One region of the Dongia rigui genome, then DNA from elsewhere that is predicted to be linked to it. Evidence: riboswitches for the same ligand, from Rfam matches in the RefSeq annotation. Region 1 holds a riboswitch; each other region holds the start of a gene.
The links. A riboswitch is a leader RNA that binds a small molecule or an ion and turns the genes downstream of it on or off. The one in region 1 is predicted to bind cobalamin.
Positions count from the first base shown of each region.

Region 1 (7,664 bases):
GCCGCGCGACGCCCAGCGCCGCGTGCCCCGTTTCGACGTCACATGGGCAAGGAGCCGGCCAAAGCGCGGATCTGCCGCCAGGCCCGCCTGATCACGGATATCGCTCACGGTTGGCAAATCGGGACTCACCTCGCTAGGTTGGCCACATCAGCACACAGCCGACGGGCAAAGGCAGGTCCACATGTCGATCATCATCTACCACAACCCCAAATGCAGCACGTCCCGCAAGGTCCTCGACTGGCTGACCGAAAAGGGCCATGCGCCCAAGGTGGTCGAGTATCTGAAGACGCCGCCCGACGTGGCAATACTGAAGAAAATCCTGGTGGCGATGGGGGGTGCGGCGCCGGCCGATATATTGCGCCGCAAGGGCGATGCCTATGAGGCGCTGGGCGACGTCACCAGGCTGACGCCCGATCAACTCATCGCCAAGATGGTCGCAGAACCTGTCCTGATTGAGCGCCCCATCGTCGTCAACGGCAAACGCGCCGTGCTCTGCCGCCCGCCGGAGAAGGTCTGGGATTTGGTCGACTAGTCGGCGTTTCGTTCGGATAAGAGCCCCCTCTCCCTAACCCTCCCCCACGTTGGGGGGAGGGAGTTCATCGAGCGTGCTGAGTTGCCGGCGATAAACTGGCTCTAATCCCCTCCCCCCAACGTGGGGGAGGGTTAGGGAGAGGGGGAGTTGAGACGAAGACTCTAGGCCGCTTTCTCTCCCGGCACGCGGTCCGGCAGCAGGAAGACTGTGCGCGCCAGCGGGTGCTGTAACCTCTCGCGCGAATAATGCTGCGACAATGCGGTGCCGTCGAAGAGATCGGCATGGCGCAAGGCGAAACCTTCCCAACGGATGCCTACAGATTCTGTAGCGAGGCGCTCATTAATGAGGGTCATGAAGGCGCAAGTGATGGTCTCGTGATAGAGCCCGTCCTTGCCGATCGCGGCGGCGAAGCGCTGGATCGCATGACGCATGGCGCCCAGCGCTGCGGCGAAGTCGTGGCGCTGCAAATAAAGAAACCCGGCGCGCAAATGGGCCGCATGATTGAATGCCGCCGGATCGATGCGGCAACTCTCCAGCGCCGCCAGGAAATCGTCGTCGGTCATTGCATCGGCGCTCATCTCGACTTCTCTTTCAGCTTGTGGCTGGCGGCCGCCGTCAGCGTCAGGCCGTAGACCTTTTTCAATTCGGCGATCTGCTTCACCGTTGCCGGTTCGAAGGCGCACTTTCCCTCAAAAGCATGCAGCGCCATCCCTTCGATGAGATCGCCGAGCGACATGTCCTTCAACTCGGCCACGGCCTTCAAAACCTTCAGCAGCCGCTTCTCCAGCCGCACGCCGGTCTGTACGCGTTCGATGGTTTCCATGGATGGGATCTCGATGTACGAATGTTACTCATGTACCAAGGTAACATATTTGAGTCAAGTGAATGGCGGCGGGATCGATAGCGGAAAGCTGGTTAGCGCCTACCGGATCACCAGCCCGCCATCGACATGGATCACCTGGCCGGTGATGTAGCGGGCGCCGGGGGAGCAGAGGAAGGCGATTGTGGCGGCCACGTCGGCGGGTTGGCCCTTATGGCCCATGGGGATGCGCGCAGTCAGCTTCGGCCATTGATCAGCGGAGACGGCCTTACCTTCCGCATGCCGGTCCTTCTCGATGAGGCCGGGAGCAATGGCGTTGACCGTCGCACCATCGGGGGCGAGTTGCAGGGCCAATGATTTCACCATCGTCTCCAGCGCTGCCTTGGCCGAGGCACTGGCGGGGAAGTTGAGATAGCCCGGCAGGAAGAGATGCGCGTTATGGGTCGAGATGGCAACGATGCGGCCGCGCGCACCCGCCGATTTGAGATGCGGCAAGGCGGCGGTGGTGAGCGCAAAGAAGCCACCGGCGATGACGGCATGGGTGTAATCAAGCTCGTCGCGCGTCAATTCGCCGATGAGCGGGCGCAAGGGGAAGCCGGCATTGGCAATGAGGATGTCGAGGCCGCCGAAGGCTTCGATCGCTTGTGCGACGAGTTGCGCGCCGGTTTCGCGCTGGGCGAGGTCACCCATGGCGAGCACCGTGCGTGTGCCGGCGGCTTCGATTTCGGCGGCGACCTGTTCAAGACCTGCGCGGTTGCTCTTGGTGTGCAGCAGAATCTGCACATCTGCGCCTGCCAGCGCCCGCGCCGTGGCGGCACCGATGCCGGAGGCGGCACCGGTGATGAGAATGGAACGGGTCATGGTCGTGATGCTCTCACTTAGAGTCAGGCCGGGGAATGTAGGGTGAGTATGCCCGGATAGGAAGCGACGAAACCACTCCGTCATGGTCGGCCTTCGCCGACCATGACGGTAAAAAGGCCCCAGCGAGGCGCTCCTCTACCGCACCTTGGGGATGGTCAGGGTCACGGTGGTGCCGACATTGGGTGTCGACTGGATGTCGAGCTTGCCGCCATGGAGTTTCACCAGGCTGTCGACGATGGGCAAGCCAAGGCCAGTGCCGGTTTGCGCATAGGGGCTGTCGGTGGGGACCTGGCCGAAGGGTTGCAGCGCCACTTTGACCTGGTCCGGCGTCATGCCGATGCCGGAATCGGCCACGTCGATGACGATGTTGCCCTGCGCCTGATGCGCCGTGATCATCACGGTGCCGCCGGCCAGGGTGAACTTGATGGCGTTGCTGACGAGATTGACCACCATCTGGCGCAGGCGCCGGCGGTCGGCCACCAGCGACAAGGGCGAACGGCCGAGATCGACCACCAGCTGCACGCCGCGCTTCTCGGCGATGGGGGTCATCAGCTGGACCGAACTGTTGATGAGTTCCTTGAGCTCGATCGGCTCCAGGCTCAGCTGCATCTCGCCGGCTTCGACCTTGGAAAGGTCGAGGATGTCGTTGATGAGTTCGAGAAGATGCGTGCCCGCCTGGTTGATGTTGCGGGCGTAATCCTCATACCGCGCGGTGCCGTCGGCGCCGAAGACGCGGCCGGCGATCACTTCGGAAAAGCCGAGGATGGCATTCAAGGGCGAGCGCAATTCATGGCTCATGCGCGCCAGGAAATCGCTCTTGGCGCGGCTGGCGGTAATCGCCACCTGGCGCTGGCGCTTCAGTTCGTGGTTGAGCTGGGCGGTGGAGGCCGCCTGCACGCGCAGCTGTTCGGTCGCCTGGGCCAGCTGCACCTCGCGCTCCTTCTGCGCCGAGATGTCGACGATGGAGGCAACGAGCGCGTCGGCCCCTTCATATTTGGTGGCGCGGCCGGACAGGAGGCCCCAGAAGCGACGGCCGGTGAAGCTTTGAAACTCGATCTCGAAATTCTGGATCGAGCCGTCGCGCCGCAGGCGCTGAATGAGCTCGCCGCGCAGATTGGCGTCGGCATAGAGATGATCGGTGCGGTGACCCGCCGGCAGGTCGGCCGGGCGCTCGAACAGCGCCTTGGCGGCCGCGTTGGCAAAGAGGATGTCGGTGGTCGCCAGATGCGTGATGACGATCGGCGTCGCAATGACGTCGAGCAGCGCGGCATCCGCCGCCGACATTGCCGCCCCTTGCCGCGCCGCATCAGGCTGCATGCTGGTATCCAAGCTGGAACAGGCCAAGAGTGATCCATCCTGTGGCCGGGCAGATCCCGGCCGTCGTTTTCAAACGTTCGAAACTATGTGCCAGCAGATTGACACTTGGTGAATAATGAGAGGTAAAGAGGTGAAATCAATCATCATACGATTGTGTAATTTTATCCGAAATCCTTGTGCCTGATGTCCCAGGGCGAGGCTGGGTTTCTGCTGGCCAAGCCCCGCCGCTTTGAGTAGGTTGCCGCCAACCGCAAAGAGGGAAGCCGGTGAAACGCCAATCTGGCGACATTCCGGCGCTGCCCCCGCAACTGTAGGATCGTTATCCCAATCGTTAACTGGGATGCGGCGGATGAAAGAGCCACTGGCCGGTGCGGCTGGGAAGGCCATCCGCTGGAATACGGTCGAGTCAGGAGACCTCGGCGGCCGCTTCGTAACGGCAACGACCTCGGAGGGAGGTTTCGCGCCATCATGGCTCGATCCTTGTCACAAGGCGCCGGTCCCACCGGCATCATCACCCCGCTGCCTGCCATCACCTTGGTGCTGGGCGGGGCGCGTTCGGGCAAAAGCCTCTATGCCGAGGAAGTCCTCGACCGGCATACGGGTGCCCGTACCTATGTCGCCACCGCCGAGATCCGTGATGCCGAAATGGCGGCGCGGGTGCAGTTCCACCGCGACCGCCGCGACCCGGATTGGCGCCTGGTCGAGGAGCCCATGGCCCTGGCCCAAACGATCGTGGCGGAAACAGAGAAGGGGGCGGCGGTTCTGGTCGATTGCCTGACGCTGTGGCTCACCAATGTATTGCTGGCGGAAAAAGACGTGCCGGCGGAGATCGACGCGCTGGAGGCAGCGCTCGGCCAATGCGGCGGCCCGCTCATTTTCGTCGCCAATGAAGTGGGCCTCGGCATTGTGCCGGGCAACAAGCTGGCGCGCGACTTCCGCGATCACGCGGGGCGTCTCAACCAGCGCATCGCAGCGCGCGCCGACCACGTGCTGTTCGTCGCGGCCGGCCTGCCGCTCATACTGAAGTGACGCGCGGGTCGCCGCGCGGTTTGAAATAAGAGCCGATAAGGATCATGCAATGACTGTCGCTTCCAACGCTGCTGGTGCCACTGGTAAGATTCCGGGCGGCAAGATTCCGGCCACCATCGTCACGGGCTTCCTCGGTGCCGGCAAGACCAGCCTGATCCAGCATCTTCTCAAGAATGCCGGCGGCAAGCGCCTGGCGCTCATCATCAACGAATTCGGCGAGCTTGGCGTCGACGGCGAGATCGTCAAGGGCTGCAAGATCGAAGGCTGCCCGGATGAAAACATCGTCGAGCTGGCCAATGGCTGTATCTGCTGCACGGTGGCCGACGATTTTCTGCCGACCATGAAGGCGCTGCTCGACCGCGCCAACCCGCCCGACCATATCGTCATCGAGACCTCGGGCCTGGCACTCCCGAAGCCGCTGGTGAAGGCCTTCAACTGGCCGGAGATTCGCACGCGCGTCACCGTCGACGGTGTCGTCGCCGTGGTCGACGGGCCGGCGGTGGCGGCCGGCCGCTTTGCCGACAATCCGGATGCGGTCGATGCGCTGCGGAAATCGGATGACGGGCTCGATCATGAAAGCCCGTTGGCGGAACTCTTTGAAGACCAGATCAATTGTGCCGATCTCATCATCGTCAACAAGGCGGACCAGATGACGGGGGGCGAGCATGAAGCGGCCCAGGCCCATATCATCAAGGAATTGCAGCGCCCGGCGAAGATGATCACGGCGCGTTTCGGCGAGGTTGATCCGCGCGTGCTGCTGGGGCTGGATGCGGCGGCCGAAGCCGATCTCAGCGCGCGGCCCTCGCATCATGAGCTGGAGGGCGAGGATCACAATCATGACGATTTCGAAAGCTTCCAGGTCGAGATCGGCGAACTCGCCGAGCCACAGCAATTGCTGGCCAAGCTGGTGCCGGCCATCGAAGCCCACGATATTCTGCGCGTGAAAGGCTTCCTTGCCGTGGCGGGGAAGGACATGCGCCTGGTGCTGCAGGGTGTCGGCAACCGCCTGCAGCATTATTACGACCGGCCGCTGGAAGCGCATGAAGGGCGCAAGGGCCGCATCGTCGTGATCGGCCTCAAGGGCCTCGACCGCGCTGCGATCACGGCTGCGCTCGCCTAAAACCCATGCATCTCCTCGCCGCCAAACCGGGAACGATCAGCGATGGCGGTGAAGCCGTCGATCTTGGCCAGACGCCGGCCGAGATCGTGGTGCTGAGTGCGGCGGATACCGAGCTTGCGGCCCTTGCCGCCTCGCATGCGGCGCTGCCCCAGCCAAAGCCGACCTTGCGCCTGGTCAATCTGCTGCAATTGCAGCACCACATGTCGGTCGATCTTTACATCGAGCAGGTGGCGGCCCATGCCAAGCTGGTGGTGCTGCGCCTCATCGGCGGCGAACGCTACTGGCCTTACGGGGTCGAGCAATTGGCGCTCAATGCCCAGGCGCGGGGCAGCCAGTTCGCGGCCCTGTCCGGCGACGACCAGCCGGACCCGGAGTTGTCGCGCCGCTCGACGATCGACGAGGATGCGGCACACCGGCTGTGGCAGTACCAGATCCATGGCGGCCAGACGAATGCCGAGAATTTCCTGCGCTATGCAGCGGCGCTGATCGGCTATCCTGGTGAGTGGGCGGAGCCGCGGCAGCTGCTGCGTGCCGGGCTATATTGGCCGGGTGCCGATATCCTCGGCCTTGCCGATCTCAAAGCCTATTGGCGGCAGGGTGCCCCGGTCGCCGGCATCGTCTTCTACCGCGCCTTGCTGCAGGCGGGCACGCTGGCACCGATCGAGGCGCTCATTCGCGCCGTGGCGGCACGCGGCATCAATCCGCTCCCCATCTTTGTCAATTCGCTCAAAGAAGCGGTGGCGGCCGATCTCATCCGCGACCTTTATGCCGAGACGGCACCGGACGTGACCTTGAACTGCACCGGCTTTGCCATCTCGCAGCCGGGTGCTGCCGAGTTTGCCACACCCTTTGATGGCGGCGATCACCCGGTGCTGCAGGTGGTGCTCTCTTCCGAAAGCCATGCGCAGTGGCAGGGCAGCCCGCGCGGGCTGTCCCCACGCGATCTTGCCATGCAGGTGGCGCTGCCGGAACTCGACGGTCGCATTCTGACCCGCGCCATCTCGTGGAAATCGGCACAGCATTTTGACGCAGCGACGCAATGCACCATCGTGGCGCCGCAACCGGTGGCTGACCGGATCGATTTCGTCGCCGATCTTGCCGCCAATTGGGTGAAACTGCGCCGCACGCAGGTCGGGGGCCGGCGCGTGGCGCTGGTGCTCGCCAATTATCCCAACCGCGATGGGCGCATCGGCAATGGCGTCGGCCTCGACACGCCGGCCGGCACCATCGAAGTGTTGAAGGCGATGCAGGGCGCCGGCTATCACATCACAGCCGTGCCGACCGATGGCGACCAGCTGATGACGCGCCTGATTGCGCGCGAGAAGGGTGCCTTCCGCCTCACCGGCGCAGATTATGCGGCGTTCTTTGCGAGCCTGCCGGCGGCGATGCAGGCGGCGGTGATCACGCGCTGGGGCAGCTTCAACCAGGATCCCAACTATGCCGGCGACGGCTTCGATCTGCCCCTGATCGATCTGGGGCATGTCGTCATCGGCATTCAGCCATCGCGCGGCTATGACGTCGATCCGACGGCCAGCTATCACGACCCCGACCTGGTCCCACCGCATTATTACTTTGCCTTCTACGCCTATCTGCGGCGCCAGTTCGGTGCGCTGGCGATGGTGCATATGGGCAAGCACGGCAATCTCGAATGGCTGCCGGGAAAGTCGCTGGCGCTGTCGAACCTGTGCTACCCGGAGGCGATCTTCGGGCCCATGCCCAATCTCTATCCCTTCATCGTCAACGATCCGGGCGAAGGGGCGCAGGCCAAGCGCCGCGCCCAGGCCGTCATCATCGATCACATGACGCCGCCGCTGACGCGGGCCGAAAGCTATGGCCCGACCCGCGATCTCGAACGATTGGTCGATGAGTATTTCGAGGCGAGCCAGGTCGATCCGCGCCGCTGTGTCGATTTGAAACGCCAGATCCTCGATCTCGCCATGTCGTCGGGATTGGCAGCCGATTGCGGCGTGCTGGTGGATGACGAT
Region 1 is NZ_JAXCLX010000001.1:2,319,849-2,327,512, forward strand. Features, by position in the region: gene SMD31_RS10810 (PAS domain-containing protein) at 1-108, opposite strand, end outside; gene arsC (arsenate reductase (glutaredoxin)) at 182-532, shown strand; gene SMD31_RS10820 (hypothetical protein) at 694-1,110, opposite strand; gene SMD31_RS10825 (hypothetical protein) at 1,107-1,355, opposite strand; gene SMD31_RS10830 (SDR family NAD(P)-dependent oxidoreductase) at 1,455-2,213, opposite strand; gene SMD31_RS10835 (sensor histidine kinase) at 2,349-3,530, opposite strand; cobalamin riboswitch at 3,754-3,967, shown strand; gene cobU (bifunctional adenosylcobinamide kinase/adenosylcobinamide-phosphate guanylyltransferase) at 3,999-4,559, shown strand; gene cobW (cobalamin biosynthesis protein CobW) at 4,609-5,679, shown strand; gene cobN (cobaltochelatase subunit CobN) at 5,685-7,664, shown strand, end outside.

Region 2 (7,664 bases), on a different contig from region 1:
GTGGGGTTGCCGCGGCTGTCCAGAATCTGGCGCGCGTGCAGGTCGATGATGGCGGTCATGGGCGACTCCCTGGCAGAAAAGTGTTGGATATATCTGCCGAGTTATAGGGGGCCGACGGCGCCCTATAAAGGGAAAATGCCGTGTAACGTCAGATTGCGTCGATACTCTTCAGCGCGGCGGCCACCGTTTCATCGAGCGCCGCCTTCTCGGTTTCAGCAATTCGGCGCATCAGCGGATCGACCAGGGGTACCACCTCTTCCAGCGTCTCGCCCAGGGCAATGCCCAAATGGTGGCAGACATCATGGATGGTGAAGGTGCTGAGGTCGCGGGCGAGAATCCAGCGACCATTGTCCGATTTGGCAATCAGGCGATGGGATTTGAGCGTGTCCAGCAACCAGACCAGGCGCCCTGGGTCGGCGGCAAGACTGTGGACCAGTTGTTCCGTGCGAATGCCGGCGCCATGGGAATGCGCCTTGGCCAGTTCGGCAAATGTGCCAAGGGACAGGCTGAGCATATCTCCCCGGCGCAGCGTTTCGCCGACCTGCCGGCGCCCTGATCGCCATTCGGGCAATGCCGCCGCTATTTCCGCGCCGATCAGCACGGTGACCCAGACGAGATAAGTCCAGATCAGGAAGATCGGCACCGTTGCCAGGGCACCATAGACGACCTGATAGGAGCCGAAGAATTGGAGGTAGAGGCCAAAGCCGCGCTTCAATATCTCGAACAGCACCGCAGCGGTGATGGCGCCGATGCCGGCGTCGACCAACCGCACCGGGCGGGTTGGGATCAGGCGATAGAACAGGGTGAAGCCCGCTGTCTCGAGCAGGAACGGCAATATGGCGGTGACGATCTTCAGGCCAGCGGAGAGGCCATAGAACTCGCCCTTATTGGCCAGAGAGAAGACATAGGTCGAGATTGAAAGGGAGGCGCCAAAGAGCAGCGGCCCCAAGGTGATGATCGCCCAATAGACCGGAAAGCGATGCAGCTTGTTGCGCGCGTTGACGACACCCCAGATCTTGTCGAAGGCCGTCTGAATTGTATTGATCAGGAGGATCGCCGTGACGCCGATACCGATGACACCGGCAACGGATGTGCCACCGGCATTGTTGATGAACGTGCCGAGGTAGTCGTTCACAACATTGGCAAGATCGGGAGCCAGATTCTGGGCGAGGATGATGATGAAATCGTCACGCAAGTCGCGGAGCGGCGGAAAGGCCGCGAACATCGCCAGGCCGATCGCCAGGGTGGGCACGATCGCGAGGAGCGATGTATAGCTGAGCCCTGAGGCAACGCCCGTGCAGCCGTCCGCCTGGAAGCGTCGCCACACATAGGGCACGAAACTCATCGTGGCACCCTTCGCGCGGACGGCGATCGCGCGCGCGCGATCAGCGGCCGGCACTTCCCTATCCTGTGACTGATCCTGCACTTGCTCCGACGAGCCTTCCATCACGACGCCTTCCGAGGTGAATCAGTCCTAACAACTTATAGCATGCTGTGGGTCCATGCCGCGAATGTCGGGAAGTCGGACTTTCCGCCATCATCACCAACGCCAATACCGACTGTCCTAGAATAATTCCAAGTAACAACGACAAGGAATATTAACCTGTTTTTAAGCACAGAAATCATTTCTTTACCAGTTGCGCGCAGGCTGAACGTGACTCCAATTGCATTGAGAGCTGTCATGTTCCAACCGCATCGTTTCAGTACCATCGCATTCGCAGCCAGCGCGCTGACATTTTCCGCGATGACCGCCGCTTTCGCCCAAGAAGCCACAACGACGGCTGCACCGGTGGCTGCGGATCCGGCTGCACCGGCAACTGCGCCCGCAGCGGCAGCGGCAGCAGCACCTGCGGCGGCAGCGGCACCTGCAGCGACAACCGCTAGCGTGCCGGCGCCGGCGGCACCAGCTGCTGCACCAGCCGCAGCGGAACAGACGGCCGCGTCGGCAGCACCTATTTCCGCCAGCATCATCACCCCCGAGATCATCAAGGATATGCGTGATCGCATCTTGCAGCCCGTCGCGATCATGTCGATCGAGGCGGCGAGCAAGAAGCATGAAGGTGTCGATCAGGCGACGATCGATAAAATGGACGAGGCATGGAAGGCAGAGGCGAAGTCGGACGACCAGCCCTTCATCGCCGAGATCCTGAGCAGCCCACTCTCCAACTATCTCCTTTACATCCAGGCAAGCTCAGCCGGCCTTTTCACCGAGATTTTCGTCATGGACAAATTCGGCCTCAACGTTGGGCAAAGCTCGGTCACGTCAGATTACTGGCAAGGCGACGAGGACAAGTATCAAAAGACATTTGCCGTCGGACCCGATGCCGTCTTCGTTGACGAACCGGAATTTGACGATGCAACGAAGACCTGGCGGACGCAGGTCAATTTCACCGCCGTCGATCCGGCGACCAAGGAAGCGATTGGCGCCGTGACCGTTGAATTCAATCTGACCGAAATGCAGCGCAGGCTGCAGAGCTGATAGAAGCGGAGAGAAGAAAATGAACTTTGCCAACCTTTCCGTTGCCAAGAAGCTCATCATCGCGTTTTCGCTGCTGGGTCTGGTCATCATCATCTCCGGCGCGATCTCGATCATGCTGACAGCGCGTATCGACGAAGCCAATTCGGTCAATGACGCCGCCGAACGTCAGGCAAGCTCGATCAATGCGACACTTGCCGAGGCGTCGAAGATGCAGACGGCCATTCGCGGCCTGCTGGTTACCGGCAGCTCGGACTATACAAAGAGCTATCAGGCCTTCAGCGCGAATTTCGATCAGTTGCTGCAGGCAGCGATTGCCAACGCGGCTGGCGACCAGAACCTCCTGGCGCCACTCGATAAGATTGGCAGCGCCATGAAAGACTGGCGCGACGGCCCCGCCGCCCAGCAGTTGAAGCTGATGCGTCACCCATCAACGGTCAATGAAGCCCGCGCCATCGAAGTCACCGGCGCCGGCGAAGAACTGACGGACAAGCTGGAGGCTGCCGGCAAGGAAGTCTCGGAAGCCATCAAGGCGAACTCCGCCGCGGCGAATGCGCAGATCTCAACTGCATTGGCCTGGACCCTGCGGACGGTCATCACCAGCGCTGTGGTCATGCTGGTGGCTGCCGTCCTGTTCTTCTTCGTCCTGTCGCGCCAGATCGGCGCACCGATCCGCATGATCACCGACACGATGAAGGAACTGGCTGCCGGCAACACCTCGGTCAACATCCCCTATGCCGAGCGCGCTGACGAGGTCGGCAACATGGCCGGCGCCGTTGCCGTCTTTGCCGACAACATGCGCCGCAATGAAGTCCTGCAGGCCGAGGCTGCCCAGCAGCAGCAGTCCCGCGAAAAACGGGCGGCGCAGATGTCGGAGCTTGCCCGTGGCTTCGACCAGGAGGTCGAAACCATCCTGCAGGCGCTGGTGAAATCGGCTGACGAGCTGGATCATACGGCCGAATCGCTCAACAAACTGTCGAGTGATTCGCTTGAGCAGGTCCAGAAGGTCGCTGCTGCCGCAACTGAGGCCAGCGCCAATGTGCAGACGGTTGCTGCCGCAACCGAAGAGCTGTCGAGTTCCATCATGGAGATCAGCCGACAGGTCTCCAGCCAGGCCGAGATCGCTGCGACCTCGACGCATTCGATCGAAGACACAACCGAGCGTGTTTCGCACCTGACCGAAGCCTCGACCAAGATCGGCGATGTGGTTCGCCTCATCACCGAGATCTCGAACCAGACCAACCTGCTGGCGCTCAACGCGACGATCGAAGCCGCGCGTGCCGGCGAGGCTGGCAAGGGCTTTGCCGTCGTCGCCAATGAGGTCAAGAGCCTGGCAAACCAGACGGCGCGTGCCACGGAAGACATCGCCGTTCAGGTCCAATCGATCCAGACATCGACGCAATCGACGGCGGATTCGATCCGTTCGGTCGGCGATCAGATCCGTCAGATGAAGGATATCTCAAGCGGCGTCGCGGCTGCGGTCGAAGAGCAGAACGCTGCGACCAAGGAGATCGCCCGCAACATCCAGGAAGCCTCGGCCGGCAACCAGGAAGTTTCGGAAAAGGTCGTCTTCGTGGCGCAAGCCGCCGGGCAGACGCAGAACGCCACAGCGACTGTGCTGTCTGCCGCCAGACTGCTGGGTCAGAACACGTCCCAGATTCGCACCACGATCGAGCGCTTCATTCAGGACGTCCGCGCGCTCTGAACCAACGACTAAAGAGAAGGCCGGGCACCCGATCGGGCGGCCCGGCCTTTTTCTTTGCTGCTGCCAGATCTGGTCAGGAAGCGGTCGACTTGAAGAACCGGTGATAGAAATAGCCGGTCGATGCCCCGAGGATCGCCCAGAAGACCAGCCCCGCGATCGTCGCTGCGACGATGAAGCGGTGCGCCAGTTCCTCAGGCGCCACGCTCGCATATTCCGCCGGCTGCGGCGCGCCATAGGCGTGCGGCAGCACGATCAGAACAAGTCCCAGGGCAGCGGCCCAGGCGCGCTTGGCAATGAAGATGCAGCCAAGTCCCAGCGCCGTCAGCACCGCCGTCGCCACCCACCAGACCTGACGGTCAGCGAGGGGTGCGGCTTCGGTACCCGGCACTTCCGGCGGCAGGCCGAGATTGGGTGAGGCAACGATCGCCGCGAAACCGGCCAGGCCCCAGAACAGCCCCGTCCGCCAGGTCATGTTGCCGCCCCAGATGCGGTAGGCGGCAACCAGCAGGAGCGAAAAGCCGATGCCGGTGAGGACATCAGCAATGGCCGTCGAGAGGGTCCGCTGCCAGCCATCGGCGGGCGACCAGGCGTCGCCGCCACCATGGTCATGCCCTTCGGCCGCATGGTCGTGATCGTGGCCCGTTTCGCCGGCCGGCGCCTCGGCGGCAGCAGCTGGTGCTTCTGCCGGCCCGGCGTTCTCGTAGACCTCAGCCGCCAGGATAAGCGGCGTCGTGCTCACCTGGTGGACGGCCGTAATGGCGATGCCGCTGATGAGACCAGCCAACAGAGCGACCAGAAACAGTCGCCGGAACGTCTCCATGAACCCGCCCCTTAGTGGCAGGGGAAGGCGTTGGCGTGGCGCGTGTCGTGGGCGGCGTTGTGAACCGCTTCGATATGCGAGAAGCCGACACCCCAGACCATGACGAGGCCGAGCACGGCAGCCATGAAGGCGCCTGCGAGGGCTTCGGTGCGGGCAGTGGTCTTGGTGGAAACGGCGCTTGAGGCAAGCTGGGCGTTGGTCTGCATGATGGATCCCCTTGAGTTCTGGTCTGGCCGGCAGGGGGTTACCGCTACTGAAGTGACCGGTGCCAGTTGGTACCAGATCCACCACACCGCGCGGACACCCCGTCCGGAATACGGATTCGTCTCGTCGCTGGCAGGTCTCCTGACTCGCGAGTACCAGGCGGCGCCACCTTCCCAACCGGATCCGGCATGTTACCCATGCCCGCCACCGGTCAGTGGTTATCTCGGCGTCCGCTCCTCGCTTACAGTTGCGGGGGCAGTCACGGTTTTGGCCCCTTTTGGGTCGTCCGCACCGTGTTCCCTATTAATCCCCAGGAATCTATCCATCGGGGAACCTTCGACTGGTGGATCATTCGCCCAGGGCATCGACGGCGTCAAGAAATTTGTCCAATCCCCGACGGATGAGCGGCGTAATTTCTCTTATAGCGACGCTTGTTGCAGAGCCAGCGACGGCCGGAGGCCCCACTTACGGGCCCTGGCAAGGCACGCGCGGTAGTCCTCGACCGCGGCGCAGGTCGAGAGTCCCCGTAGCGAAATGGCCGCCGTGGCATGGGCCATTTCGAGTGCCGAGGCGATCTCCCACCCTTCGTGAAGGGCGTAGAGCAGCCCGGCAGCGAACGCGTCCCCTGCCCCATTGGCGCTGACAATCTCGGATTGGGGAATATTGAAGGATGGCGCCGAGGTGACGGTGCCATCCCGCTCCAAGGCAATCGCCCCGGCCGGGAAGTGGACGACGATGAGGCGCATGCTGCCCTTGGCCATGACGGCCTTTGCCGCCTGGATGCAGGCGCCGATCTCGGTCAAGCCGTCCGTCGACGTCTGCAACTGAGCGAGGGCGCCGATTTCGAAATCATTCACCACGAGATAATCGAGATACGGCAGGCAGGGCAGGACGAGGGCCGCGATCCGTTCGGGGGCGATGCTGAAGAGTTCGAGATTGGTGAGCAATCCGACGTCGCGTGCGCGCCGCAGCACGTAGACCCACCCATTCGGATCGCCCTTCCACGGTTGATCCATGAGCTTGTGTGCGCCGGGGAGCCCCAGATGCAGGATCCGTGCATCGACTCCATCGAAACTGAAGTGATCCGGAGTCAACAGCGCGCCGGTTCCCTGAAAGAAGATGTGGGTCCGCCGGCCGCTGCGCTGCGAGACATAGGCATCGGTGAACTGGGTCGCCGCATCCGCCGTTACGGCCATGCGGCTGCGGTCGATGCCATGGGCGTCGGCTTGGGCAAGCAGGAAATGGCCATCTGCGTCATCGCCCACGAGACCGATGGTTGCCACTGGAAAGCTGGGATCGAGCTTTCGGATATCGATGGCAAGATTGCAGCCGGAGCCACCACCATAGAGTTCGGTCGCCAGAATTTCGGCGACGCCATCTTCATGTGGCCACGCATCGATCGCCCGGTTGCGATCGACGCACCAGGTGCCACCCGTCACGATGCCGCGGCGAGACGTTGTCATGTTTCATCTCTACAATCGGTCGCGGCGGGAATCCAGGGGGGAATGCCGCCAGGGAAATGCCGCCGGGGGAATGCAGCCAGGGGCAATTCCTTCAGGCAGCCTGCTTCAGAACCGCCTCGGAGATGGCGGCATCCTCCTCGAGCGAGCGGGCCGGTCTGATACCCTTTTTGGCCAAGATTCCATGGTAGGCGCGGACCGCCTCCGCCGGTGTCACCGATCCATCAGCGACATTGCGCATCATTTCGACCATGGCCAGGGGATCTTCGGCCAGGTTGATCTTGCGCCCGAACAGAGCCACGCGCGCGCCGTAACGCTCGGCCTGGCACAACAGTTCGAAGCAGTCGCGCGTGGTCCCGGCGCCGCCGCCCAGCACACCGACGATCATGCCCGGATCATAGCTCGCCAATTCCTCGAGGGCGTTCGGGCCATTATAGGCAATCTTCAAGAACTGCGGGCGATCAGACTTGCTGACACCGGCCAGGCAGCGAACAATGCTGTCGTTGACGTAATGTGGCATGATGTCGGGCGACAGATCGCGTCCCGCGTTCGGGTTGAACACTTCGAGGAAGTACTTGAAGCCATGCTGCGCCGCGTCGGCGCGGAAATCGGCAAACGCCTCCAATGAACATTGGTCGGCGTCGAGGTCGTTGTTGAAGGTGATCGAATAAAGGCCGAGGTCGGTGCCGATCACCCCGGCCCCTTCGCGCAGACTGGATCCGCCATGAAGGACGCGTGGCAAGGCGGCCGAGCGGAAGGGTCGCGACGGATGCTTGTTGTAGGTGCCGCCACGAACGACCCAGATATCGGTCGTATCATTGGCGCGAATGGCAGGCTTCACCGGGCAATTGCGGAATACGCCTTCACTCGCCAGCTGCTCCAGATTGGACACCGACATCAGCATGATATCGACGATGTCCTGCGCCACAATGGCGCGAATCTGGTCCAAAAACTCGGCCCGCGTGCGATAGCGCGACCAGGTGCCATCGGGCTGCCGGT
Region 2 is NZ_JAXCLX010000004.1:433,001-440,664, forward strand. Features, by position in the region: gene eno (phosphopyruvate hydratase) at 1-59, opposite strand, end outside; gene SMD31_RS20825 (YihY family inner membrane protein) at 149-1,399, opposite strand; gene SMD31_RS20830 (hypothetical protein) at 1,682-2,479, shown strand; gene SMD31_RS20835 (methyl-accepting chemotaxis protein) at 2,499-4,181, shown strand; gene SMD31_RS20840 (CbtA family protein) at 4,255-5,001, opposite strand; gene SMD31_RS20845 (CbtB domain-containing protein) at 5,013-5,207, opposite strand; cobalamin riboswitch at 5,320-5,558, opposite strand; gene SMD31_RS20850 (carbohydrate kinase family protein) at 5,625-6,668, opposite strand; gene SMD31_RS20855 (hypothetical protein) at 6,760-7,664, opposite strand, start outside.
Region 2: another riboswitch for cobalamin. It lies ahead of SMD31_RS20845 (CbtB domain-containing protein); the one in region 1 lies ahead of cobU (bifunctional adenosylcobinamide kinase/adenosylcobinamide-phosphate guanylyltransferase).

Region 3 (7,664 bases), on a different contig from region 1:
GTCATAGAGCCAGACGCCTTCTCCGCGCACGATATGGAGCGGCTTTTCGTAGAACAGGCGATAGGCCGGGCCCAACACTTCGCCGCGGCGCTTGATGAGGGCCGCGTCGGCGGCACTGATATCGCCTTCGCGGCCGGGGACGTATTGGTTCACCATCGCCATGATCGTTGTCTCCTTCAGGCACCGCAGAGGCGGTGCAGACAATCTTGCGCCTGCTCACGCGGCATGTCGGCAAAAGCCTTGAGGCCAGCCCAGGCGCGCGGCGCGTTGCGCAGGATATAGTCGCGGTTTTCCGGATAGCGCGCCGCGCGCCAGCTGGTGATGCAGGCGGTCGTCGCCATGCGCGCGGCAATGAGGTCGTAGAGCAGATCGAGCTCGGTCGCGGTGAGCGGGTTGGTCTCGTGATAGGCCTGGATGAAATCCCCGGCATCGGCGAGCGGGTTGCCCTCCTGCCCCAATTGGTAGGACGCCGCCACCGCGAGGTCGTTGACGAGCGGCGTATGCACCATATCGCCGAAATCGAGTATGCCGGCGACCTCGTCCGTCTGGTCCTTCTTCACCAGCACATTGGAGGGGTTGAGATCGCTGTGCACGAACTGCCAGCGCAAAGACGGCATGACAGGCCGCACATGGTTGTCGAAGGCAGTGATGACACGCTCCACCAGAGCGCGGCGGTCGTCGCCCTCGATATAGGGGAGATACTGCCGCAAGCGGCTGGCATGCTTGATGTCCCAGACCAGCTCATGATCCGCGGCCGGATGCTTGAGATCGCGCAGGGCGAGGCCCAGCCGGGCCAAGGCAGTGCCGATCGCCCGCCGCTGTGCGGCCGTTCGCGCGACGGTGGCCAATGGCTCGCCTTCGAGATAGCTGAACAGGCGCAGCACCATGGGGCGGCCCTCCGCGTCGCGCAGAATTTCCTCATGCCGGCCATGGATACTGCGGAGCACGCGCTGCACCGGCAGGGTTGGATCGATCCGTTCGATATGCAGCAGCGCCATGGTCTGGAGATTGGTGACGAGCGCTGCCTCGGCTGGGTTGGCGATCTTCAGCACATAGCTGCCGCGGTCGTTGCGGATGCGGAAATTCGCGTCGCGCTCGCTGGTAAGCGGGCTGGCCGCGCCGCGCAGGTCGAAGTAATCCCGGGCCAGCGCCTCGGCCTCGGCAATCGAAAGGACCGGCGGGGGCGCCGCGAGCTGACCATCACCGGCACTTTCGGACAGGGGTGCCGCTGTTCGGGCGGAAGGGATGTCGTTGTTCAAGATCTGCGCCGAGTAAAAACCCTCATCTGGCTGCACTTATAGCCGGGAAAAGGTGCCGCCGCCAACGGAAGCTTACATGCTGGATTGCGCGTCCCCTACCCGCTAGGATCGCCGCCGAACCTTTCCACGCACGATTTCCAAGGAGAATACATCATGGCCGGCAAAATCGACGCCCGCTTGGCTGAACTGAAGATCGAATTGCCCCAGGCCGCCGTGCCGGTTGCCAATTATGTCCCGGTCGTCATCGCCGGCAACACGGCCTATGTATCGGGCCAGGTCACGGTCTGGAATGGTGAATTCAAGTTCATCGGCAAGGTCGGCCAGGAATTCTCGACCGAGCAGGCGGCGCAAGCGGCCCGCATCTGCGGCCTTAACGTCATTGCCCAGTTGAAGAACGCGCTGGGTGATCTCGACCGGGTGAAGCGCGTCTGCAAACTGGGTGTCTTCGTCAACTGCGTCGATGGCTTCACCGAGCAGCCCAAGGTTGCCAATGGTGTCTCCGACCTGATGGTCGAGGTGTTCGGCGATGCCGGCAAGCATGCGCGCTCGGCCGTGGGCGTCAATGTGCTGCCGCTCAATGTCGCCGTCGAAGTCGACGCCATCATCGAGCTTGCCTAATACGCGCTTGCCGGACCCCAAGCTGACAGACCTCACCCTCACCGCCCGGGTCGTCGACCGGATCGCCAGCATGCCGGCGGCGGCCTGGGATGCTTGTGCCGGCGACGGCAATCCCTTCGTCAGCCACGCCTTCCTCAACGCCCTTGAAGTCTCCGGTTCCGTCGGGCGCGGCACCGGCTGGCTGCCGCAGCATATCGTGCTGGAGGATGCGGCGGGCGTCATTCACGCCGCCACCCCGCTCTACGTCAAGGGCCACAGCCAGGGCGAATATGTGTTCGACCATGGCTGGGCTGAGGCCTATGAGCGGGCCGGCGGCAAGTATTATCCCAAGCTTCAGGTGGCGGTCCCGTTCTCGCCCGTGCCGGGACCACGGCTGTTGGTGAAACCCAGCGCCGATGACAGCGTGATGCGCAGCGCCCTTATCAGCGCGCTCACGCAGACGGCGGAGAAAAGCGGCCTCTCCTCGCTCCATGTCACGTTTTGCGAACAGCAGGAAGCCATGGACATGGTCGACCATGGCTATCTCCATCGCCTGGGCACGCAGTACCACTGGCACAACAAGGGCTATGCCAGTTTCGACGATTTCCTCGGCGACCTGGCGTCGCGCAAGCGCAAGGCGATCCGCAAGGAACGCGCTTCGGTTGCGGCACAGGGTCTCGATATCAGCGCACTTTCCGGCGATGAGCTCACCTCGGCACATTGGGATGCGTTCTTTGCCTTCTACATGGATACCGGCGGGCGCAAATGGGGCCGGCCCTATCTGACCCGCGCCTTCTTCGAAGCCTTGCACGATGCCTTGCGCGACCGCGTCGTGCTGGTCATGGCGTTCCGCGACGGGCAGCCCATTGCCGGCGCCCTCAACCTGCGCGGCCGCGATGCCTTGTTCGGCCGCAATTGGGGCGCCATCGAAGACGTGCCCTTCCTGCATTTCGAATGCTGCTATTACCAGGCGATCGATTATGCGATCGAACACAAGCTCGCCCGCGTTGAAGCCGGCGCACAGGGCGAGCACAAGATCCAGCGTGGCTATTTGCCGGTCGAGACGCATTCGGCACATTGGATTGCCGATCCGCGCTTCAGTGAAGCGGTGGCGGACTATCTTGAGCGCGAGCGCCGCGTGATGCAGAACGAGATCACGGGGCTGATGACGTTGTCGCCCTTCCGCCAGGACAATGACCCAGGACGATGACTGGGCGCGCGATCGTCATCGGTGGCGGGCCGGCGGGCCTCATGGCGGCGGAAGCCTTGTTGCAGGCGGGCGTCGGCGTCGATCTCTTTGACGCGATGCCGTCGGTGGGGCGAAAGTTCCTGATGGCTGGTCGCGGCGGCCTCAACATCACACATTCCGAGCCGCTCGAGCGATTCCTGCCCCGTTACGGCAAAGCGCAGCGCCAGGCGACGGCCTGGCTTGAGGCGTTCGGGCCGCAGGCCTTGCGCGATTGGGTGCAGGCGCTTGGCGTCGACACCTTCATCGGCACGTCCGGCCGCGTCTTTCCGGCCGAGATGAAGGCGGCACCGCTGCTGCGCGCCTGGCTGCATCGGCTGCGCCAACAGGGTTTGCGCATTCATGTCCGGCATCGCTGGATTGGCTGGCACGGCGCGCGCGGCGCATCATTCGCCACACCCAGTGGCCGGGTCGATATCGCGGCGGATGCCATCATTCTGGCCCTGGGCGGCGGGTCCTGGCCGCAACTGGGCTCGGACGGCGCCTGGCAGGCGTTGTTGCAGGAACAGGGGATCGATCTTGCGCCGCTTGAACCCGCCAATTGCGGCTTCGACATCGACTGGAGCGGCCATCTGCGCGAACGGTTCGCCGGGGCCGCGCTGAAAAACATCGCCGCGGTGTTTGCCGGGGAGCGGCGCCATGGCGAAGCGATCGTCACCGAGAATGGCATTGAAGGTGGACTCATCTATGCGTTCTCGGCCCCCTTGCGCGAGGCGATCAAAGGCGCCGGATCGGCCACGCTGCAGCTCGATCTGCTGCCCCATCGCAAGACGGCCGATATCACGGCGGCGCTCGCCAAGCGCGGATCGCGATCGCTGTCGTCGCATCTCAAATCCAGCCTGGGCCTGGACGGCGTCAAGATCGCCCTGCTGCATGAATGTTTGGGCGATGATGAACGCGGCGATGCGAGCGTCATCGCGGAAAGACTGAAGGCGTTGCCGCTCAATCTGATCCGGCCGCGCCCGATGGCCGAGGCGATCAGTTCCGCCGGCGGCGTCAGGTTCGGCGCACTCGATGCGCAGCTGATGGTCAAATCGCTGCCCGGCCTCTTTTGTGCCGGCGAGATGCTGGACTGGGAAGCGCCGACCGGCGGCTATCTGTTGACCGCCAGCTTCGCCAGCGGCCTCATCGCCGGCAAAGGTGCCGCCGCCTGGCTGCAACAGGCGTCTTGACGACCCGCCCGTCGGCGCCTTAAGAGAAACCCCGATGGTTCCCCCATGGATGGATTCCAGGGGATTAATAGGGAACACGGTGCGGACGACCCAAAAGGGGCCAAAACCGTGACTGCCCCCGCAACTGTAAGCGGATAGCTGGGTGCCAACCCAAGCCACTGACCTCTGCAAAGAGATCGGGAAGGCCGGCACATCATGCTGCGACCCGCGAGTCAGGAGACCTGCCATCGACGCGTTCAGATTCAACCCGGGCGGGGTGCCCGAGATGGAGACGTCGATATGGTGCCGTTTTCGGCGCGCCGGCTAGCCGGGCGCTTCTCGATCATCAATTCGATTTCGTGGCGGTCGGCGCTCAGCCGTGACCGCTCCCCCTCGTCTGCCCCCGCTGGATTGTCATGACGGTCAATCCATTGTAGTTATTGCCAGAGATATGTAATGTTATAACATTACATATCTCGATCTCTCGGAGGGAAAGATGAAGGGTAAAACGTTACAACATGCGGCCTTGGCGGCCGGAGCCTGTCTGCTGTGGGGCGTGCACGCGGCACATGCCGAGACCCAGTATCCGCTGACGATTCAAAATTGCGGCGAGACGCTGACCTTCGAGCAGGCGCCCACGCGCATCGTCTCGATCGGCCAGAGCAGCACGGAGATTCTGTATTCCTTGGGCCTCGCCGACAAAGTGGTCGGCACGGCGGTGTGGTTTGGGCCGGTGATGCCGGCCTTTGAAGCCGCCAATGCCAAGATCAAGCGGCTGGCGGATAACGACCCAAGCTTCGAAAGCGTGGTGGCAGAGAAGCCCGACCTGGTGACGGCGGAATATGAATGGCATGTCGGTCCGCAAGGATCGGTCGGTACGCGCCAGCAATTCCACGATCTCAAAATCCCGACCTATGTCTCGCCGGCCGATTGCGTCGCCAAGGATAATTCCGGCGGGGGCGATGGCGTGCGCAAGGAAATGTTCAGCATGTCGCTCGTCTATCAGGAGATCGGCGACATGGCGAAAATCTTCAATGTCGAGGCCCGCGGCGAGGCACTCATCGCCGACCTGAAGGCGCGCGAGAACAAGGCCATCGCCGAGGTGGCCGACAAGAAAGCTGAAGGTCTTTCCATGGTCTTCTGGTTCTCCAGTCCTGAGATCAAGGGCGACGCCTATATCGCCGGCAAGAACGGCACGCCCGCCTACATCATGGACAAGCTGGGCGCGCGCAACGTCGTAACAACGCAAGAGGAATGGCCGCTGGTCGGCTGGGAGACCATTGCCGGCGCCAACCCGCAGGTGATCGTGCTGGCGCGTATGGACCGCCGCCGCTTCCCGGCCGACGACATCGACTTGAAGCTCCAGTTCCTGAAGACGGATCCGGTGGCGAGCCAGCTCGATGCCGTGAAGCAAGGACATATCGTCATCATCGATTCCCAGGCGATGAACCCCTCGCTGCGCACCGTCGACGGCATCGAGGCGGTGGCCGATGGCGTCAAATCCTTCGGCCTGACCAATTGAGGGCCGATACCCTCGATGTCGTCGTTCGGGGCGGGTGGGGCTTTCGGGCCGCACTCGCCCTGACGGGCGTGCTGGCGCTCTGCCTGGCGGTGGGCATGGCCATGTCGATCGGCGAAGTGCCGACGCCGATCTCGGCCACCTATCAGGCCATCGCCCATAAACTGCTGGGTACCGAGACGGCACTTTCGCCGATCGAACTGGGGATCCTGTGGGACTACCGCTTGAGCCGGGCCCTGGTCGCTGCCTGTTGTGGCGGGGCGCTCTCAGTCTGCGGTGTCATTTTGCAGGCGATGCTGCGCAATCCCTTGGCCGAACCTTATGTGCTGGGGATATCAGCCGGCGCATCGACGGGTGCCGTCGGGGTGATGATCCTGGGCCTTGGTGCCGGCCTGCTCTCGGTCGCCGGCGGCGCTTTCATCGGTGCCGTGGTCGCCTTCTTCGTGGTCAGCCTGTTGGCCGCTGGGGCCGGGGGCAGTTCCGATCGCATCATCCTGGCGGGCGTTGCCGGTTCGCAGCTTTTCAATGCCGCCACCTCCTACATCGTCGCCACCTCCGCCAGCGCCGAACAGGCACGCGGCGTGATGTTCTGGCTGCTGGGAAGCCTCAGCGGCGTGCGCTGGCCGGACGTCTATCTGGCGGCGCCGGTCGCGACGTTGGGCTTTGTCGTCTGCCTGCTCAACGCCCGGGCGCTCGATGCCTTCACTTTCGGCAACGATGCCGCCGCGTCGCTTGGCATCGACGTGCGCCGCGTGCGCCTGGTCCTGTTCGGGGTGACGGCCCTGATGACGGCGACCATGGTCGGCATGGTGGGGTCGATCGGCTTCGTCGGCCTCGTCATCCCGCATGCCGTGCGCTTCCTGGTGGGCCCCCTGCACGCGCGCCTGCTACCATTTTCATTGCTGGGTGGGGCACTGTTCATGGTACTGGCCGACATCGTCTCGCGGGTCATCATCCCGCAGCAAATCCTACCCATCGGCGTGGTGACGGCGCTATTCGGCGCGCCGGCCTTCGCCTTCATCCTCTATCGTTCGCGGAGACGATCGCTATGAGCATTACGGCGCGCAATGTCCGCTGGTCCACGGCCGGACGCATGATCGTCGACGGCGTGTCGATTGACGTGCCCCAAGGCAAGACGCTGGGTCTGCTGGGTGCCAACGGTTCTGGGAAATCAAGCTTCCTGCGCCTGCTGGGCAAATTGCGCCAGTTGGAGAGCGGCGTCGTGACGCTGGGTGGCACCGATATTGCTGAGCTGACGCAGCGCCAGATCGCGCGGCGGACTGCCTTCGTCGAGCAGCAGGTTCACACCGAGATCGAGGTTACCATCGCCGACATTGTGCAGCTCGGCCGAACGCCGCATCGTGGTACGCTCGCCGCGTGGACACAGGTTGATGAAGCGGCGGTCGACAACGCGCTGGAGCAGACGGGCCTTGCCGGCATGCGCGATCGATTGTGGCGGACCCTTTCCGGCGGCGAAAGGCAACGCGTGCAGATCGCCCGCGCTTTGGCGCAATCGCCATCCGAGCTGTTGCTCGACGAACCGACCAACCATCTCGACATTCAGCACCAGCTGGAGCTTCTGTCACTGGTCTCCCGCCTGCCTGTGACGACGGTCATTGCCCTGCATGACCTTAATCTGGCCGCCATGTTCTGTGACGCGCTGGTCGTTTTGAAGGATGGGCGCGTGATCGCCCATGGCCACCCGGATGACGTGTTGACCAGGCCATTGCTGCGGGAGGGTTTCGGCGTCGAGGCCCATATTCAACGCTCGCCTCACCACGGCAAGCTGCAGATTCAATTTCTGCCCGAGGGCATGCAGGTGGCGATCGCGTCGGAGGCAGCATGACAATCCGCCTCGCCAACCACTCGCTGAAGGAAGATATCCGCCAATA
Region 3 is NZ_JAXCLX010000002.1:629,477-637,140, reverse strand. Features, by position in the region: gene SMD31_RS14545 (aspartate aminotransferase family protein) at 1-162, opposite strand, end outside; gene SMD31_RS14540 (phosphotransferase) at 177-1,259, opposite strand; gene SMD31_RS14535 (RidA family protein) at 1,413-1,877, shown strand; gene SMD31_RS14530 (GNAT family N-acetyltransferase) at 1,837-3,066, shown strand; gene SMD31_RS14525 (TIGR03862 family flavoprotein) at 3,063-4,274, shown strand; cobalamin riboswitch at 4,293-4,517, shown strand; gene SMD31_RS14520 (ABC transporter substrate-binding protein) at 4,750-5,775, shown strand; gene SMD31_RS14515 (FecCD family ABC transporter permease) at 5,772-6,824, shown strand; gene SMD31_RS14510 (ABC transporter ATP-binding protein) at 6,821-7,618, shown strand; gene SMD31_RS14505 (class I SAM-dependent methyltransferase) at 7,615-7,664, shown strand, end outside.
Region 3: another riboswitch for cobalamin. It lies ahead of SMD31_RS14520 (ABC transporter substrate-binding protein); the one in region 1 lies ahead of cobU (bifunctional adenosylcobinamide kinase/adenosylcobinamide-phosphate guanylyltransferase).

Region 4 (7,664 bases), on a different contig from region 1:
CACGGGTCTGGTCGCGGGTCGACCCGCCGGCACCATAAGTGACTGAGACGAAGCGCGGGGCGAGCGCCGCCAGATCATCAGCCGCTGCCCAGAAGGCGGGCACAGCCTCGGCCTGGCGCGGCGGGAAGAATTCGAAGCTGACGGCAAGATTGAGCGCGCGGCCGGAGCGTTCCGTCCGGGTGCCGCCGATGGGCGACGGCTGGGGCAGCGGTTCCTCGATCATGTTCATCCGGGCCCTCGCGGGTTGGGTGAGGCGCAATGCCGCACAGGATAACAGAAACGAGATATAAGTATATCTTTATGTTATTTGTACGAACGTATTGTTCTGGCCGACAATCCGTTATTTGTCAGCTAGTTAGGCTTAAACGCGCAGAAAATGGTGACCGGCAAAGCCGCGCGCCAGGCATCGAAGCCGCCGAGCGGCTTGGCCTGGGAGACGGCGATCCGGGTGAGCTCGCCGCCGATCTTCTCCTGCCAGGAGATCAGCAGAACCTCGCTTTGCACCGTCACGGCATTGGCGACGAGGCGCCCCCCGGGTTTGAGGGCCGCCCAGCAGGCCTCGATGACACCTGGCTCGGTCACGCCGCCGCCGATGAAAATGGCGTCTGGTTGGGCAAGTCCCGCGAGTGCTGCCGGCGCCGCCCCAGCGACGAGGTCGAGGTTGGGTACGCCGAGATGATCGGCATTGGCGCGGATGAATTGCTGGCGGCCATCGTTTTCTTCGATCGCGATGGCACGGCAGCTGGGGTGGCTGCGCATCCATTCGATCGAGATCGAGCCACAGCCGGCACCGACATCCCACAGCAGTTCACCAGGCAGCGGCGCAAGACGCGCCAAGGTTACGGCGCGCACGTCGCGCTTGGTGAGTTGGCCGTCATTCTGGAACGCCTCGTCAGGCAGGCCGGCGAGGGCCGGAAAGGCTTGCGCCTGGGGCCCCGCCCTGCAGTCGATCGCCAGCAGATTGAGCGCCGCGTTCTCCCCTGCCCGCCAGCTCTCGGCGATGCCGTCGATACGCTTTTCCTTCGGTCCGCCAAGGTGTTCGAAGACCGTGATGCGGCTGGGCCCGAAGCCGCGCGCGGTCAGCAATGCCGCAACCGCCTGTGCGGAAAAGCCGTCCTCGCTCAGCACGATCAGACGCGCGCCATCATGGAGGGCCCGATTGACGTGATGGATCGGCCGGCCATGAATGGTGACGACACACACATCTTGCAGGGCCCAGCCCATGCGCGCCGCCGCGAGCGAGACGGAGGACGGGGCTGAGATCACCCGCATCTCATCAGCCGAGAGTTGTCGGCTGAGGCTCGCCCCCATGCCGTAAAACATCGGATCGCCGCTGGCGAGAATGGCGACCTTCTGCCCGCGCAGTGCCAGAACCGCGTCGAAAGCGTCCGAAAACGGGCTCGGCCAGGGACGGCGTTCGGCCTTGAAGCTGTCCGGCAGCATGCCGAGATGCCGGTTGCCACCAAACACGATGGCAGCGTCACTCAAGGCCGCGCGCGCGGCCGCGCCGAGGCCATCGAGGCCGTCTTCGCCGATACCGATGACGGTGAGCCAGGTTGCCATCTTCGCGTCTATCTCGTTGGAAAAAAGGCTGCTTCCCGGCTTCCAATAGGACATCGGCAAGGGATGAGCAAGCGTGCCCGCGACGCCAAACCACGGGAGAATCCGCTTTCGCGGGGTCCCACGCTCCTATAGAACGGGGCCGTTACCGGTGCCCTTCGGGGCATAAAAGGGAACACGGGAGGCGATGGCCCAAATGGACCGGAACCAGCCGTGGCTGCCCCCGCAACTGTACGCGGCGAGCCTGTTGCAACGAGCCACTGGCCCCAAGGGGTCCGGGAAGGCTGCGACGACGGCCCTGACCCGCGAAGCCAGGAAACCTGCCGGTAACACGGGGTTGTGGTTGGATGCATCGGTCGGGGCGTATCGATGCTGTGGTGGGATCAGACTTGGTCCGTACCCATTCGCCGCAACGGTTTTTGCCGGTGCCGATTTGATCCAGAGTGATCGCCGTTTCGCCTGTCCGGGCCTTTACCGCATCGTGCCCTCGCAAGATGGCGGCATCTGTCGCATCAAGCTGCCGTTCGGCCGGCTGAACGCTGCGCAGATGCGGGCGCTGGCGAAGCTTGCCGCGGCTCATGGATTGCCGGAAATCGAAGTCACCAACCGTGCCAATGTGCAGATCCGTGGCGTCCATGACGGCGCCGATGACGCGCTGATCGCCGGCTTGGTCGATGCCGGATTGGCGCCCAAGAGCAGCGGCGCCGACGATGTGCGCAATGTGATGGTGAGCCCTTTCATTGGTCTCGACCCCAATGCCATTTTCGATGTCAGCGATCTCGCGCGCCGGGTGCTCGCGCGTTTGGAGAACGAGACGCACTATCACGTGCTGTCACCCAAATTTTCGATCCAGATCGATGGCGGCGAAGAAATCGCCATGCTGCAGCACCCCAACGATATCTGGCTGTCGGCGATGGCGGACGGGCGCTTTGCCTTCGGCTTTGCCGGGGTGCCGGGCGAGCGCACCGCCGGAGCGGTTGCGAGCGGCGATGCCGAGGCTGCGTTGTTCACGTTGCTCGATCACTTCACGGCGAAGATCGGCCAGCTCAACGCCAAGGGTGACAAGATCACCCGCATGCGGCATTTGCTGGTGGATGAAACACCGGCAGACCTCGCCGCGCGCCTAACTTGCCGGGTGACGCCCGCAGACGCTTGGCAGCGCGCGGCAGCGATGCCGCAAGGCCACATCGGCGCCAGGCGCCAAGCGGATGGGCGGTTCATCCTGGGCGCCGTGCCACTTCTGGGTCGCCTCGGCCAGGAGATGATGCTGGGCCTTGCCGACCTCGCTCACCGATTTTCCGGCAGCGAGATCCGCCTCACCCCCTGGCAGAGCGTGATGCTGCCCTCCATGACAGAAGACGCGCTGGAAGAGGCCGTCGCTGCCCTGGAAGAGCTGGACTTCATCACGCGGCCCGACCGCACGCTGGCGGCGACGTTGACCTGTGCCGGCAGTGCCGGCTGCAAGTCCGGCCTCGCTGACACCAAGGCCGATGCGCGGCACCTCGCCAACGAGATCGATGGTTGGGGACAGCCTGTCTTTGGCATCCACCTCACCGGCTGTGCCAAATCCTGCGCCGCACCCCGCCCCGCCCCCTACACCCTGTTGGGGTTGCGGCCTGGCCATTACGATGTCTTTGCCCAATCCGACGCGCCGGTGGGCGACACGGCAAAGACGGGTTTGGGCGAGCTTCTGGGCCATGACGTCACTATCGAACAGGCAGCCAGGCTGCTGATGCAAAGAGAGAAGGCATGATCAATTACGAGCGCGATGGGCAGGAAATCTATCGCCAATCCTTTTCCATCATTCGCCGGGAAGCCGATCTTGCCGGCATTCCGGCCGATCTCGAAAAACTCGCCGTGCGCGTGGCACATGCCTCCGGCATGGTCGATGTCGTGCCGGATTTGCGCTTCTCCACCGGTGCTGGTGATGCCGGGCGCAAGGCCCTCGCCGACGGCGCGCCGATCCTCGCCGATTGCCGCATGGTGGCGGATGGTGTCACGCGATCGCGCCTCCCCGCCGATAACGAGGTGATCTGCACCTTGAACGATCCGCGCGTGCCGCAGATGGCGCAAGACCTCGGCAACACGCGCTCGGCCGCTGCACTTGAATTCTGGCGCGACAGGATGGGCGGCGCCGTCGTTGCCATCGGCAATGCACCGACCGTGCTGTTCCGCCTTCTCGAAATGCTGGACGAAGGCGCACCGAAACCAGCGCTGATCTTAGGGTTTCCCGTCGGCTTCGTGGGCGCCGCGGAATCGAAAGAGATGCTGGCCGAAAACAGCCGCGGCGTGCCCTTCGTCATCATTCGCGGGCGGCGTGGCGGCAGCGCCATGGCGGCAGCTGCGGTCAACGCCTTGGCAACGGAGCGCGAATGATGGCCAAGGGACGTTTGTATGGTCTGGGCGTCGGCCCGGGCGATCCGGAATTGATGACGATCAAGGCTCTGCGTCTGTTGCAGCAGGCACCCGTCGTCGCCTATCTCGCTGCCAAGGGGAAGAAAGGCAACGCTCTTACCATCGTCGAGACCTTCCTGAAGCCGGAACAGCAGACCATGGCGCTGATCTATCCGGTGACGACGGAAAAGCTGCCGGCGCATCTCAGCTACGAGACGCTGGTCAGCGATTTCTATGACCAGTCGGCGGAGCAGGTCGCAGCGCATCTCGATGCCGGGCGCGACGTGGCTGTCATCTGCGAAGGCGATCCGTTCTTCTACGGCTCGTTCATGTATATCCACGACCGGTTGGCGACCCGCTACGAGACGGAAGTCGTGCCCGGTGTGTGCTCGGTGCTGGCTGCCGCATCTGTGCTGGGTGCCCCCCTGGTCTATCGCAACCAGAACCTCGGCATCCTGTCCGGCGTGCTGCCGGAGGAAGAGCTGAAGCGGCGCCTCTCTGATCTCGAAGCGGCGGCCATCATGAAGCTCGGCACCAATTTCGAAAAGGTGCGCAAGGTCGTGATGGATCTGGGGCTCGGCGACCGCGCGCTTTATGTCGAACGCGCCACCATGGGCAACCAGAAGATCGTGCCGTTGGCCGAGGTCGATCCCAAAAGCGCCCCTTATTTCTCCATCGTGCTGGTGCCGGGCAAGAAATGGCAGTCGTGAACGATGCGCCGGCTATTTTGATCCTGGGTGCGCGCTCGCTGCCCACCGCGCGGCGCATCCAGGCGGCGTTGCCCGGCGCGGAAGTTTATGGCCTTAAATCCCGCGTCGAGGGCGCCGACATTCCGTTCGAAGAATTCGGCGAGACCTTGCGCGGACTATACGAGGCGGGACGGCCGATCATCGCCCTGTGCGCTGCCGGCATCGTCATCCGCTCGCTCAGTCCCTTGTTGCAGAACAAGCGCGCGGAACCGCCGGTTCTCGCTGTGGCTGAAGACGGCAGTGCTGTCGTACCGCTGCTGGGGGGCCTGAGCGGCGTCAATGTGCTGGCGCGTGAAATCGGCGCGGCCCTGGGTACCGTGCCGGCGATCACCACGACCGGCGAGATCCGCTTCGGCACCTGTCTCATCAACCCACCCGACGGTTATGTGCTGCGCAACCCTGCGGCGGGCAAGACCTTCATTGCCGATCTGCTGGCGGGGGCCAAGATGCGGGTGGAAGGCGAGGCGCCCTGGTTCGCCGATGCTAACCTGCCCATCGCCGATGACGGCACGCTCACCGCACGGATCACGCATCAGGACGTGGCGCCGGGCGAGAATGAGTTGCTGTTTCATCCGCGCAGCATCGTTATCGGCATCGGTCGGCCGCAACCGGACCTCGCGGATGTGATCCGCCGGGCTTTGGCACAGACGCAGTTATCGATTCATTCCCTGGCGCTGCTGCTGGCGCGCGAGGATGATTTTGCCGATCCGCATGTCGCCACTGCGGCAGCTGCGCTGGGCCTGCCCGTGCGCTTCGTCGCGGCGCGCTCGGCCGAGGAACTGGTGCTGGCCGCCGTTCCCTCACCCGCCTTGTCCGTGACCATTGAGCAACTGGCGATTGGCGTCGCCGAGACACCGGCAGAAGTGACACCCATCGGGCGCAAGCGCGGGCGCTTGGCCGTTGTCGGCCTCGGCCCGGGCGCGGCGGCAATGATGGTGCCGGCCGTGCGGCGCGAGATTGACCAGGCCCAGGACATCCTGGGCTACGAGACCTATGTGAAGATGGCCGGCCCCTTGCGCCCCGACCAGATCGTGCACGGGAGCGACAACCGCGAGGAACTGGCCCGCGCGCGCCATGGCTTCGAACTGGCAGCGAGCGGGCGCTCGGTCGTGATCGTCTCCTCAGGCGATCCTGGCGTCTTTGCGATGGCTGCCGCCGTGCTGGAAGCCCTGGACGATACGGACAAGCCGGAATGGCACGGCGTCGACCTTGCTATCCTGCCCGGTGTCTCGGCGGCGATGGCGGCGGCGGCAAAGATCGGCGCACCGCTCGGCCATGATTTCTGCGTCATCTCGCTTTCTGACAATCTGAAACCCTGGGCGACAATTCTCGATCGCCTCCGCCATGCCGCGGAGGGTGACTTTGCCATGGCCCTCTACAATCCCATTTCCAAGGCGCGGCCCTGGCAATTGGGCGAGGCATTGGATCTGTTGCGCCAGTACCGGGCGCCTGAGACGCTGGTCGTGCTGGGGCGCGATGTCGGCCGGCCGGACGAAAAGATCGGTCATACCACGCTGGGCGAACTCACCACGGAGATGGTAGACAGCCGCACGGTCGTCATTGTGGGCTCATCCATGACGCGGGCCATCGCAAAGCCCGATGGCAGCGCCTGGGTCTATACCCCGCGCTGGTACGGGACGAAGCCGGCTTAAAGGGATCTCACCCAATCGACAGCGGCCTGGACGTCGCTGACCTTGGGCACATCGGGCCGTGGCGGGCGGCGTTGCATGATGACGGTGACGCCAAGTTCGCGGGCGGCCTGCAGCTTGGCATCGGTCGCATCGCCGCCGCTGTTCTTGCACACCAAATGATCGATGCCGCGCGACTGCAGCAGCACCCGCTCGTCCGCCAGCTTGAAGGGGCCGCGTGCCAGCACGATCTCGGCATCGGCAAAGGCGAGATCGGCATCCGGCGCGTCGACCGCGCGAATGACGAAGGCGATATCCTTGAGAGCGGTGAAGGGCGCCAACTCCTGCCGGCCCAAGGCGAGGAACACCCGGCGCGCCTTGCCGCGCAAAACATTGACCGCCTCGTCCCAATCAGCCACGTCGATCCAATGATCGCCTGGCTGGGGCATCCAGGCGGGCCGTTCAAAGCGAAGCAACGGCGTGTTTGTGGTCTGCGACGCGGCCGCCGCATTCCAACCCATGCGGCGCGCAAAGGGATGGGTTGCATCGATCACGGCGCGGATCTTGTTCTCGCGCAGATAAGCGGCGAGACCTTCGACACCGCCGAAGCCGCCGATACGCACCTCACCCGGCGGCAATTTGGGGTTGGCGACGCGGCCGGCGAGCGAAGATATAACGCGGCGGCCGGGCAGCGATGTGAGAGCCGAAGCGAGAGCGATGCCCTCCCCCGTGCCGCCCAAAATCAGAATCCTGTCCGCACCGCTCATCTCGCTCTCCCGGCCGGACCATGCCGGGAGTTCGGGCCGCTGGCAAGGCGGCCGTTACGGTTTGGCGTGAAACAGGATGGATTTGGCGGGCGTGTTCAACGTCAGCTTGTCGCCGCTGCGCTCGAACCCTGTGACCTGCGGCAATAGATTGAGATAGGCATGCTCCTGGGCCATCAGCGCATCCGGTGCGCAGAACATCTGCGTCGACATCGCCTGCTCGAAGGTCAAGGCGTTGCCGTTGCGCTGATATCCGGCGCCATAGGTGTTGCAGCCACCCTTGCCACCGGAGCGGCCGTCCGGGTTGAATGTCAGCGTTACCTCGCTGTCAGGCAGAACCGGCGTGCCGCCAATTTCGTCGGCGACCCAGGTGACCCCCATGATCTGCGTTTCGGACGACGCGCCGCCGGCACAAGCAGCCAGCATCAGGCTTGGCGCCATCAAGGCCGAAGCGAGAATTGCGCGGATCGTCATGGCGGCCTCCGTTTCACATCACTGCGCGGCCGGCGCCCTGCCGGCAGTCAATTGGCGCGAGACCAGCCTGGCATAGAGGCCGCCGCGCGCCAACA
Region 4 is NZ_JAXCLX010000002.1:309,179-316,842, reverse strand. Features, by position in the region: gene metF (methylenetetrahydrofolate reductase [NAD(P)H]) at 1-223, opposite strand, end outside; gene cbiE (precorrin-6y C5,15-methyltransferase (decarboxylating) subunit CbiE) at 352-1,563, opposite strand; cobalamin riboswitch at 1,693-1,902, shown strand; gene cobG (precorrin-3B synthase) at 1,994-3,313, shown strand; gene SMD31_RS12960 (precorrin-8X methylmutase) at 3,310-3,936, shown strand; gene SMD31_RS12955 (precorrin-2 C(20)-methyltransferase) at 3,933-4,664, shown strand; gene cobJ (precorrin-3B C(17)-methyltransferase) at 4,652-6,355, shown strand; gene SMD31_RS12945 (cobalt-precorrin-6A reductase) at 6,352-7,098, opposite strand; gene SMD31_RS12940 (META domain-containing protein) at 7,153-7,569, opposite strand; gene SMD31_RS12935 (ABC transporter ATP-binding protein) at 7,588-7,664, opposite strand, start outside.
Region 4: another riboswitch for cobalamin. It lies ahead of cobG (precorrin-3B synthase); the one in region 1 lies ahead of cobU (bifunctional adenosylcobinamide kinase/adenosylcobinamide-phosphate guanylyltransferase).